3 regions of the Psychrobacillus sp. NPDC096389 genome follow, and region 2 is predicted to be linked to each of the others. Evidence: riboswitches for the same ligand, from Rfam matches in the RefSeq annotation. Region 2 holds a riboswitch; each other region holds the start of a gene.
What was found. Region 2 has a riboswitch for S-adenosylmethionine ahead of ACIQ38_RS14145 (MetQ/NlpA family ABC transporter substrate-binding protein). Riboswitches for the same ligand answer to the same signal wherever they lie in the genome.
Positions count from the first base shown of each region.

Region 1: it holds a riboswitch for S-adenosylmethionine, as region 2 does, so the genes downstream of both, ACIQ38_RS15545 (O-acetylhomoserine aminocarboxypropyltransferase/cysteine synthase family protein) here and ACIQ38_RS14145 (MetQ/NlpA family ABC transporter substrate-binding protein) in region 2, are expected to answer to the same signal.
Region 3: it holds a riboswitch for S-adenosylmethionine, as region 2 does, so the genes downstream of both, ACIQ38_RS15110 (MetQ/NlpA family ABC transporter substrate-binding protein) here and ACIQ38_RS14145 (MetQ/NlpA family ABC transporter substrate-binding protein) in region 2, are expected to answer to the same signal.

Region 1 covers NZ_JBIWFB010000006.1:125,742-129,739, reverse strand. Annotated here, with positions in the region: gene ACIQ38_RS15550 (homoserine dehydrogenase) at 1-800, opposite strand, end outside; gene ACIQ38_RS15545 (O-acetylhomoserine aminocarboxypropyltransferase/cysteine synthase family protein) at 902-2,194, opposite strand; SAM riboswitch class I at 2,313-2,429, opposite strand; gene ACIQ38_RS15540 (glycerol-3-phosphate acyltransferase) at 2,570-3,211, shown strand; gene ACIQ38_RS15535 (YdcF family protein) at 3,208-3,801, shown strand; gene ACIQ38_RS15530 (zinc-dependent alcohol dehydrogenase family protein) at 3,974-3,998, shown strand, end outside.
Region 2 covers NZ_JBIWFB010000005.1:161,277-165,274, forward strand. Annotated here, with positions in the region: gene ACIQ38_RS14135 (methionine ABC transporter permease) at 1-314, opposite strand, end outside; gene ACIQ38_RS14140 (methionine ABC transporter ATP-binding protein) at 256-1,335, opposite strand; gene ACIQ38_RS14145 (MetQ/NlpA family ABC transporter substrate-binding protein) at 1,368-2,204, opposite strand; SAM riboswitch class I at 2,332-2,435, opposite strand; gene odhB (2-oxoglutarate dehydrogenase complex dihydrolipoyllysine-residue succinyltransferase) at 2,611-3,837, opposite strand; gene ACIQ38_RS14155 (2-oxoglutarate dehydrogenase E1 component) at 3,984-3,998, opposite strand, start outside.
Region 3 covers NZ_JBIWFB010000006.1:44,301-48,298, forward strand. Annotated here, with positions in the region: gene ACIQ38_RS15100 (nucleoside permease) at 1-71, opposite strand, end outside; gene ACIQ38_RS15105 (nucleoside hydrolase) at 131-1,069, opposite strand; purine riboswitch at 1,235-1,336, opposite strand; gene ACIQ38_RS15110 (MetQ/NlpA family ABC transporter substrate-binding protein) at 1,645-2,469, opposite strand; SAM riboswitch class I at 2,571-2,684, opposite strand; gene ACIQ38_RS15115 (YwbE family protein) at 2,870-3,067, shown strand; gene ACIQ38_RS15120 (amidohydrolase) at 3,080-3,998, shown strand, end outside.

The DNA of each region.
Region 1 (3,998 bases), on a different contig from region 2:
AGTTGTGGTCCAACTGATGCAAATAGTTCCCCGTTTTCATCTTGCTCAATTTCTGCAACATGGCGGTAACGAAGACCTTCTTGCTTCGCCTTTTTCACATCCTCAAGTGAAATTTCATCGATTCCTACTACTTTTACATCGTTCCAGTTTGGCTGTTTACCAAAAGCGAGCGCACTTAAAATCATTAATTTACGGAAGGCATCTTGACCAGAGACGTCATTATATGGATCTGCTTCCGCATATCCTAGAAGCTGTGCTTCTTTTAAAGCATCTTCAAACTGGCATTCATCTACACGCATTTGCGTTAAAATATAATTGGACGTTCCGTTTAAAATCCCTTGAATTTTCTTCACTGAATTGACTTGGAGTAAATTTTTCAATGTTTTAATGACAGGAACTCCACCAGCTGTAGTTGCTTCATACCCGACAAATACGCCGCGTGATTTTGCACGCTCTTGTAATGGGATACTATATTTGGAGAACATCACTTTATTTGCCGTAATGACGTGACATCCTTTATCGATTGCTCGACATAAATAGCTATACGCTGGTTCTTCGTTGACAATTGCTTCAAAGACTACTTGAAGCCCTTGAATATTAATAATGTCCTCAAAATCATCTGTTACTAGTACACCAGGCGTTGCTATTCTTTCTTTTGACAGGTTATTGACAAGAATAGCGCTAATTTCGATGTCCAACCCTAACGACTTTTTCAAGTCTTCTCTCTTTTCGTTGACAATATGATAAATCCCTTGGCCGACTGTTCCGAAACCTAAGATTGCTGCTTTTATTTTCGCCATACTTTCTCCTCCAACTAAATCTGCACAATTGAGCGTTTTTGTATTTAAGATTGATTATTTTATATATTGTAGACTATTTGCGCCCAATTAACAACAAAATTCTATCTAGAGAGGACATTTGTTTTTTCCACAAGTACTTTATCTAGAGCATTTTGTAAGTCCTCTACTGCTTCTAACCCAACAGACAAGCGGATTAGATCCTCTGTAACACCTGTTTTCACCAAGTCTTCTGGTGTTAACTGTTGATGCGTTGTAGACGCTGGGTGAATGATTAGTGATTTAGCATCCCCTACGTTTGCTACATGTGACCAAATTTCAATATTATCAATAATGTGGCGACCAGCTTCTTTTCCACCTTTTACGCCGAAGTTTAAGATCGAACCAAATCCATTTTGTAAATACTTTTTCGCTAGTTCATGGGAAGGATGGTCTTCCAATCCTAAGTAGTTCACCCATTCTACGCCTTCATGGTTTACTAAGAATTCGGCAATTTTTTGTGCGTTTTCATTGTGCTTAGGAACTCGAAGATGTAGTGTTTCTAATCCTTGTAAAAACGAAAAGGCAGCTTCTGGACTTAAGGATGGACCAAAATCACGTAAAAGCTGTACACGTAATTTAATCGCGAATGCAACACTTGGTACATCAATTCCATATCGTAAACCATGGTAAGTTACATCTGGATCTGTAAATCCTGGGAATTTATCTGAGTTCCAGTCAAAGTTTCCTCCATCGACCACAATTCCACCGATTGTTGTTCCATGTCCACCAATCCACTTCGTTGCGGAATGGATTACCACATGAGCTCCGTACTTAATTGGGTTCGTTCCGTACGGAGTAGCGAAGGTGTTATCTATTAATAGCGGTACACCTACGTCATTTGCAACCGCTGCTACTTTTTCTATATCCAATATATTTAAACTTGGGTTACCAATTGTTTCTGCGAAGAATCCTTTTGTTTTGTTTGTCACTGCAGCTCGGAAGTTTTCCGGATTTGTAGCGTCAACGAATTTTACCGTAATGCCGTAACGAGGCAATGTATGTGCGAATAAATTAAATGTACCTCCGTATAAATTTTCTGCTGCAATTATTTCGTCCCCCGCTCCCGCAATATTCAAAATGGAGAACGCAATTGCCGCCATACCAGAAGATACCGCAACCGCTGCTGTTCCACCTTCAAGAAGCGCCACTCGTTGCTCGAAAACATCAACAGTCGGATTCATAATACGAGAATAAATATTGCCTGTTTCTTTTAATGCAAAAAGATTTTGTGCATGCTCTGTATCACGAAATACGTAAGAAGTTGTTTTGTGAATAGGTACTGCTCGTGAACCTGTTACTGGATCTGGTTGCTGACCACCGTGCAAAAGAACTGTTTCTTTTTGAAGATTTGTCATTTTGAATTCCTCCTAGAAAATAATTTAGATGGACATATCGGGAAACGGGAGAGGATCTCTAGGACAAACAAAAACCCCTCTTCGATTAAGAAGAGGGGTGCAGTTTCGCATGTTCCTCCTCTTATCTTCCAAATTCGGGTCAACGAATTTGTAGGAATTAGCACCTTTCCGAGTTTAAAACTCAGTGGTTGCCGGGCATCGCAGGGCCTAGTCCCTCCGCCACTCTTGATAAGAGTATTAGATTTAGTTTTCCATCTTGATACACAGTATATGATTTTATGAATCTATCCGTCAAGCATTTTTGTGAAAAATTCTGAAACTTCTTTGTTAGTGGAACGTTAAATGTATTGTAGTTATTGATAGAGAGGTGAGATGATGAGCATTTGGATTTTGATAATTTTAGGAATTGGCTATTTTGTTGGAGCAATGCACGGCTCAAAAGTTGCCCAGGCTTTAAGTGGGGTCAATATTAAAAAAGAAGGGCTTAAAAATTCGGGTGCTTCAAACGCTGCAATAGTTCTTGGAATGAAGTATGGAATTTTGGTTGCTGTAATTGATATTTTAAAAGGTGTTTTCGTTATTATAGGTGTTCGTTTCTTTGTGCAACAATATGGCTCTTTTACTTCCATGGAACAAGATTTATTACTTTATTTAGCTGGAGCCGCTGTTATTTTAGGACATAATTTTCCGATCTACACTGGATTTAAAGGTGGAAAAGGAACAGCTTCGATTATTGGTATTTTATTTGCTATTTATTGGCCAATTGGACTTATTGGACTTTTATTGTTAATCGGTACGACTTTTTTAACAGATTTTTTATTGATTGGTGTGTTTGTATTTTATGCAGTATTTATAGTCGCTTCGATTTGGTTTGCCGAAGGGGTTGCCCCTATTGCAGTCGCAGGTTTTTTATTCGCGATGGCAGTTGTTTTACATATCGAAAATTTTCGTCGCCTAGTCCGTAAAGAAGAACCAAGAATATCCGCGTTCTTGAAGAAAAAGAAACCGTCCGTATGATGAAAATGAAGAAAATGAGGTGGATCGTGCTTATTCCTTTACTAGTAGTTATTTCAGGCGGAGTTGGTATGTGGATGGTCACGAGTAAATGGCTAGATGACGGACTGGAGCCGAAAGCAGATGGTTCCAATGAATACGCAATCGTGCTCGGAGCTAAAGTGAAAAAAGGGAATATCCCTTCACTTTCTTTGCAATATCGGTTGGAAGCTGCACTTGCTTATGCGGTAGAGAACCCTCATGTGAAGCTTGTCGTATCTGGTGGACAAGGACTTGATGAAGATATTGAAGAAGCTATAGTAATGAGAAACTTTCTTATAGAAAACGGAATCACGGAGGATAGAATTATCGTGGAAAACCAGTCAACTTCCACTTACGAAAACTTGTTATTTTCGCAAGAATTATTGCCTGAAAATGTGAAATCGGTGACGATCATTACAAGCGATTACCATCTACATCGTGCAAAAATGCTTGCTAGTAAGCTCGGTTGGAATACGGATGTCGTGGCTGCGGAAACGCCGAAAGTGATAGAAACAAAAGTACGATTGCGTGAGAGGGCTGCGCTTTTGAAGACTTATATTTTTGGAAAATGACTCCGGGCTTCTAGACGGAGTTTTTTGGTCATCTCCGAAACTATTAATTTTAAATTATATAAAGTATCATTGATTTTGAAGGTAAAGACTAAAAATTTTTACTTTTCTTTTTTTACAATTTGAAGTTGACCTCTCTCTTATCAGGTAAAACAAATAATAAGGAGTGATAAGTGTGAAATCACAAATTATCCAATCTT
Region 2 (3,998 bases):
CGCGAAATATAAGGTCCAACATGCAACACGAGTGGAACAATTGCTGCGGTTGTTCCAATGGATGTTCCGACGATTAATCGTGTAAAAGGGATAATCGCTACAAGTAAAATAATAAATGGAATAGACCGGAAAATGTTTACAATTGGATTAACGATTGAAAAGATTAATTTATTCTCTAAAATATGCCCTTTTCTAGTGACTACTAATGTAACCCCTAATATAAATCCTAATATCGCTCCAAAAAAGAGAGCAATACTAACCATGTACAACGTTTCCCAAATTGCTTCGATTAAAATTTGTTTGTTTACTTCCATGTCCTTTAACCTCCTTTACATTTACTGTGTCACTTTGAATAAAATTAATTGTTTTTTGAACTTCACGTGGATCCCCTATTACTTCCACAATCAGATTTCCAAATGGAATACTTTGTAGTTCTGTAATACTTCCAAAAAGAATGTTCACATCAACATTAAACTTTTTAGCAACTTGGGAAATAATTGGTTGACCGGAACTCACTCCTACAAAATCGACTTTTAGAATATGACTTCTGCCATTATTGACTTCCATCAAACGATAGACGGATTGTGGTATTTCATCATGTACAACAGAACTTACAAAATTGCGTGTCGTTTCTGTTTGTGGATTTGAAAAAACATCAAGGATATTCCCTGTTTCAATTACTCGACCGTTTTCCATTACGGCAATTCGATTACATATTTCTTTTATAACTTCCATTTCATGCGTAATGATTAGTATCGTAATTTTATATTCTTCATTCACTCGCTTTAAAAGCTGCAAAATAGATTTTGTTGTTTGCGGGTCCAAGGCGGATGTTGCTTCATCACAAAGTAATATGGATGGGTTGGTTACGAGTGCTCGTGCTATACCAACTCTTTGCTTTTGTCCCCCTGAAAGCTGATCTGGATAACTTTTTAATTTATCTTCTAAACCGACGAATTGGAGTACTTCCAATACTCTTTGCTCCACTTCTTTTTTCGTATGTTTACTTAGTAGAAGAGGCATTGCCACATTCTCAAATACTGTTTTCGAGTTTAATAGATTGAAATGCTGAAAAATCATGCCAATATTTTTCTTTTCTTCTCTCAGTTCTTTTTTAGAAATTTTTTGTAAGTTCTTCCCTTCAATCAATACTTCGCCAGAGGTAGGTGTTTCTAATAAATTTACCGTTCGTATTAAAGTACTCTTACCAGCTCCGCTAAAGCCAATTACTCCAAAAATATCTCCTTTATGGACAGTCAACTCTACATCTTCGAGTGCTGTTATTGTTCGTTTCCCCGTGAAGAATCTTTTAGAGACTTTTCGAAATTCAATCATTTAATTTCCTCCTTACTTTGGATATTACTATGTTAAAAAGAAGGCACTACAGCCCCTTCGTACTTCTCTAAGATGAATTCTCTTACTTTTTCCGTGGTTAATGCTGCGGCAACTTTTTGTATAGCATCGTCATTTTGGTTATCTTTTCTTGAAACCAAAATATTTACATATGGAGATTCATTTCCTTCGATGATTAGTGCATCTTCTAATGGTTTGAATCCTCCCTCTAATGCATAGTTTGTATTAATCGCAGCCACTTCCACATCATCCAGCGCCCTTACTAGTAACGGTCCATCAATATCAACAAACTCTAACTTCTTATCATTCTTCGTAATATCTTGAACTGTGTAAGAACCTTCCACATTCGTAGCGAGCTCAATTATTCCATTATCCGCAAATAACAGTAACGCTCGTGAAAAATTTACTGGATCATTTGGTACAGCAACTTTTGCTCCTTCTGCTAATTGAGTAATATCATCAATTTTCTTTGAATAAACACCGAACGGTTCTATATGCACTCCTTTTACATTCACAAGATCGATTCCACTATCCTTATTGACTTGTTCTAAAAATGGAGTGTGTTGAAAGTAGTTTGCATCTAAGTCACCATCAGCCGTTGATTGGTTTGTTTGAATACCGTCTTGTGTGATAACAATATCTAATTCGATACCTTCAGCTTTTAAATCATCTGAAATAAACTGTAATATTTCTGCATGAGGCGTCGTTGATGCACTTATTTTTAATTTAGTTAGTTCCTCACTACTTTTTGTATCACCAGTCCCACTAGAAGTCACTTCCTCATTTGAACCACAAGCTGCTAATAAAAAGACAATCAAAGATAAAATTGACCATGCCAACCATTTTTTCATCTACACTCTCTCCTTTTCTTTATCTTAGTAATTCAATTAAACATATTGTTATGCTTGGTATTAGATCAATAAAAAAACCCCTTTCAGATTATTAGACCTGAAGAGGTATGATAGGAAATCTAACCTCTTCTCATCTTTCGAATTAAATCGATGGAGTTAGCACAGTTTTGCAAATAGCAATCTGTTGCTGAAGCTTCATAGGGCCATTCCCTCTGCTTCTCTTGATAAGAAGAATTTCATATGAAATTTTATTTAACTATACAGAATGGAAAATGATAAGTCAATGCTTTTTATTTTAAAAAATAAAATATTGCGAATCTTATTTATTATAATGAGCAGTTTTACAGTAATAGGAACTAAAAAAAATGCAGACACTCACCTAATGAGTGTCTGCATAATTCACATTTTATGAATTTAACATTAAGTCTTCTGGATTTTCAAGAAGTTCTTTTACCATTTTTAAGAATCCAACAGAATCTTTGCCGTCAATTACACGGTGATCATAAGATAATGCTACATACATCATTGGACGAATTTGAATTTCATCGCCAACTGCAATCGGACGCTTTTGAATAGTATGCATTCCTAGGATACCAACTTGTGTACCGTTAAGAATTGGAGTTGAAAGTAATGAACCGAAAACTCCACCGTTTGTAATTGTAAATGAACCGCCAGACATATCAGAAAGGGCTAATTTGTTATCACGTGCTTTTTTAGCAAGTTCGCCAATATTTCCTTCGATTTCAGCAAAGTTTTTACGGTCTGCATCACGAACGATTGGCACTACTAAACCACCTTCTGTAGATACTGCAATACCAATATCATAGAAGTTGTTTTTCACAATATCAGTTCCATCGATTTGTGAGTTTACATAAGGATATTTTTTAAGGGCTGCAACTACAGCTTTTGTAAAGAATGACATAAATCCAAGGCGTACATCGTTTTGCTCAAAGAATTGGTCTTTTTTGCGTGAGCGTAATGCCATTACATTAGTCATATCGATTTCATTGAAAGTAGTTAACATCGCAGTGTTTTGTTTTACTTCTAGTAAACGAGAAGCAATTGTTTGACGACGACGAGACATTTTTTCACGAGTTGTACGACCATCATCTTCTTTTGGTGCAGAAGCGGCTGGTGCTGGCGCTGCTTTAGAAGGAGCTGGTGCAGAACCATGCGCAGCAACGTCTTGTACACGAACGCGTCCCATTGGATCTACTGGTGAGATTTCACTTAAGTTGATACCTTTTTCACGAGCTAGCTTACGAGCTGCTGGGCTAGCGATTGTGCGATCTTGCTCCGTTGAAGTTTCTTCTGCTACTGGTGTTGCTGGTGCTTGAGGAGCTTCAGGTGTAGCAGCTGCCTCTGTTGCTTTTGGTGCTGATGCTGCTGGTGCGCCTGATCCTGCCCCAACTACAGCAATAACTTGACCTACTTGAACTGTATCGCCTTCTCCTGCAAGTAATTCACTAACAACTCCTGCTTCTTCTGAAATTACTTCAACATTTACTTTATCAGTTTCAAGTTCAACGATGAACTCACCTTTTTCTACTGTTTCGCCCGGTTTTTTTAACCACTGTGCAATCGTACCTTCTGTAATCGATTCTGCTAATTCTGGAACAATAATTTCTGCCACTTGAATTTCCTCCTCTGATATATCCTAGCTTCACTTATAATTCATCTCAATTTCGCCTCGGCGTAATTGTGTCCAGAAAATCAATCTTTGGAACACATCCGCCGGAGGCTCTAAAATAATTCGTTGAGTGCTTTTAAACGACTAAATTATTTTAATGCTTC
Region 3 (3,998 bases), on a different contig from region 2:
GTTACGAGCCAAGAACCCCAAACGAAAAACTGTAGAAAAATCATTATTTTAAGGCGCGATTTAATTGTCATTTCTTCCTCCTACTTTAGCTGCGGCGCCTATCTTTTTATAAGTTCACCGGATATATAATTTAGTTTACTTTTTTTGCTAACTGAGTAATATAATCGAAAAATGCATCGCGATTCACATCATAAACTACATTTACAGGACGCCCATTAGCTGTTTCTTCTGTCCGACCTTGACTCGGTCCATTTGTATGAACGATGCTATTAAGCTTCTTCACTTTTACCAGGTCAGGATTACCAACAAATGCTGTAGTTAAAACATCCCATAAGAAGTACGTTGAGTTCGTTGTAAAATGTACCAGTGGTGGGCACATCGCATAACATTGCCCAAGAAAATCAACGCCCAAATATTTACGTTCAGATGCCCAGCGTTTACGTATGTCTTCCGTAAGTGGTACCTGGCTTGTACTTTCAAGAGCTACTAGATCGATTTCTATACTGCTATCCCATACACGACCAGCCGCCTCTGGATCCCAGAATACATTCCATTCAGCTGTACCATCGTGTTCGGGCTCTTCTACATTTCCTGTTTCACGAAATGTACCGCCCATCCAAACAAGTCGTTCAATTTTCTCTTCGATTGAAGGGTCTTCGTCTAATGCGCGAGCAAGATCTGTAAGTGGACCAGTGAATAGAAGGGTTGTCTTTTCAGCGGATGCATGAATGGCATCAATCATATGAAGATGTGCTGGATTTTCAGCTACAGGTGTGTCAATCTTACCGGATTCATTTAAAATCGGTAGAGCATCAACGAAGAAAGCATGTAAACGCCAATCTTTTGGGAATGGATTTTTACCTCGAGAATTTGATTCAGCTACATCCAGATTGCCATTTCCGAAGCGATCCATAATTTTCCTACTGGCAAACATTGCAGGTTCCAAATAACAATCAGCTGGAATGACGGATACACCTGTTAGTTCAACGTTATCCATTTGCATTAATAAAAACAAAGAGACAAGATCATCAACGCCTCCATCATGATTAAAGTAAATATTCTTTTTCATTACTTATCAATCCTCTCTTACCTGAAATAAATGCCTTGCATACCGTTTCTTATCTTATTATTACTATCTAGGAAAGAATTATTTCCTAAACAAAAAAAACGCTCCGATTTCTACCGGAGCGTTGACTAGGTATCTGTAAATATGAAGAAAGAGTTGAATCCTTCCTCCATATAACAATTAACTCGTAGTCAAGCCCTTTACGGTGGCTTGGTAGAAACTTTTGGGCCATATCCCCAACATTATACGACATAATTCGACATTGTTTTCTTATAATAACTACTACATATGGTTTCGTCAATAAAAAAATCCTTCCAATTTTGTACATTATAAAATTATTAATACGATAATAATTGAAAGAAGGGGGCGGGGACACAGGAAATTCAGTAAATAAAAAAGCGAACTATCAATCGAAACTCTAATTTAATGTTTCGTGATAGTTCGTTTTTTTGTTTATATTACATGAATAAAGTAAATATTATTCGTCTTTTATAATGGACAAATAATTTGTGTCCCAGCCTCTTTCTTAACAAGTACTATTTCAAACTTAGAGTATTCAATAGATACATTTCCTTTTATCACCAAGATGGGATTAGGGATCCATCGAATCTTTCTTCGATAAATTGTTTCACTTCTTCCGAACGGTACAAATCGATAAATTGTTGAATCACTTCTTCATCTTTCGATTCGGATCTGACAGCGATAATGTTCACGAATGGAGAATCTTTCGGCTCAATAAAAATAGAATCTTCCGCTGGCGATAAACCAGCATCTATTACGAAGTTAGTATTGATAGCTGCCGCGTCAAGTTCATTCAATTGACGCGGAATTTGTGCTGCATCAAGTTCAATGAATTGGAAATCCTTCTTGTTTTCAATAATGTCATGGATTGTAGCATTAGTGTCTAGACCTTCTTTGATCTTAATCATACCGGCACTTTCAAATAGCATCAGTGCACGTCCACCTTGTGTAGGATCATTTGGCAAGCCAATTTTCGCACCATCTAGCAGTTCGTTCACATCTTTTACTTGATTAGAGTAAATGCCCATTGGGAAAGTGACCGTTTTACCTACAGCAACAAGATCCAGATTACGATCTTTTTTCATTTGTTCAAAGAAAGGAATCGTTTGGAAAATATTCATGTCAATATCTTTTTCGGCTAAAGAAACATTCGGCATTACGTAGTCAGAAAATACTTGTAGATCAATTTTTAGACCATTTTTTTCTGCCAATTCTTTCACTTTTTCAACGATTTCTTCGTGTGGACCTGCAGTTACGCCAACTGTTAGAACACCGTCGCTTAATAAGCCTTCATTTGCTTCCTCTGATTTTTCTTTACCACCGCAAGCAGCAAGTACTGTTAAAACTAAAATGAGTAATCCTGTAAATAACCACTTTTTCATTGTTATTCTCCTATCTGTTGTTTTTCTTGGTTGATATAGAAATAAAAAAACCTCTCAGAAATGAGAGGTTCATTAGCAATTTGAAGATATGCAGACGTCCTCTCTCATTTTTCAAAACGATATCGTTTTGCAGGATTTAGCACCTTTCCATATATAAACATATGGTTGGTTGCCGAGCTTCAACGGGCCAGTCCCTCTGCTACTCTTCATGAGAGATAAAATTATTTCATTTTTTATTAATGTAAATTACTATACTTGACCAAGGTGACTTCGTCAATGTAAAATTCAAAAAATTATAATTTTACTTGATATTGTTTGTTGTATTTATTGAACTTATTGGCTTGCATAACAGTGTATATATAGCATGAAAATGATAAGATACAAAAAGAGGTGAGTTATTATGAACGGACAAAATAGAAAAGACGTTAAACCAGGATTAGAAGTATATATTATTTTGAAAAAAGACCAACGAACAGGTGAAAAAACGAGAGGTATCGTGAAAGACTTGCTAACAAATTCTTCCTTCCATCCACACGGCATAAAAGTTCGATTAACCGACGGACAAGTAGGACGTGTATGTGAGATTATCGAAAAATAAGGAGTGTAAAAAATGAATGTAGAATCGCAAATATTACAATGGTTTGATCATTTTCACAAATATCCAGAAATAAGCTGGAAGGAATACGAAACGACAAACAAGCTTGCAGAAATACTCGATGAATTACAAGTATCTTATCGCCGTTTCGATGACGTGACCGGGTTACTGGCTGAAATTGGAGAAGGCGATGAAGTAATCGCTGTTCGTGCAGATATCGATGCACTATGGCAAGAAGTAGATGGAGAGTTTCGTGCCAATCATTCATGTGGACACGATGCCAATATTTCCATGGTTTTAGGAGCTTTATTATTACTAAAAGACGAAAAACTAGGTAAGCGTATCCGCTTTATCTTCCAGCCAGCGGAGGAAAAAGGAAATGGTGCCAATGCGATGATTGACAGAGGTGCATTAGAGGATGTAACGCATTTATTTGGTGTGCACTTACGACCAATTGAAGAACTTCCTTTTGGAAAAGTATCACCTGCAATTCATCATGGGGCTGCAATGTTTTTAGAAGGAAAAATTAGTGGAATTGATGCACATGGTGCACGCCCACATCAAGGGAAAAATGCCATTGATGTCACAGTAGCGATTCATCAAGCATTAAAAAATCTTTACTTTTCACCGTTCGAAGCATATTCTGCGAAACTGACCAAAATTCAAGCAGGTGGAGAAAATGCCAATATTATTCCCGGTACTGCAACGTTTTCGGTTGATGCCCGTGCACAAAAAAATGCCATTTTATTTCAAATGAAAGATCGTATTGAAAAAGATTTACAAGCTATAAAGCAATTATTTGATATAGAAATAGAGTGGGAATGGGAAGACATCACACCAGGTGCGGAAGTTTCCAAAGAAGCAGCTGCTATGACGAGAGAAGGAATTATCGAAGTTGTTGGAATGGAGAACCTTGCAGAAGAAGTAATTACTT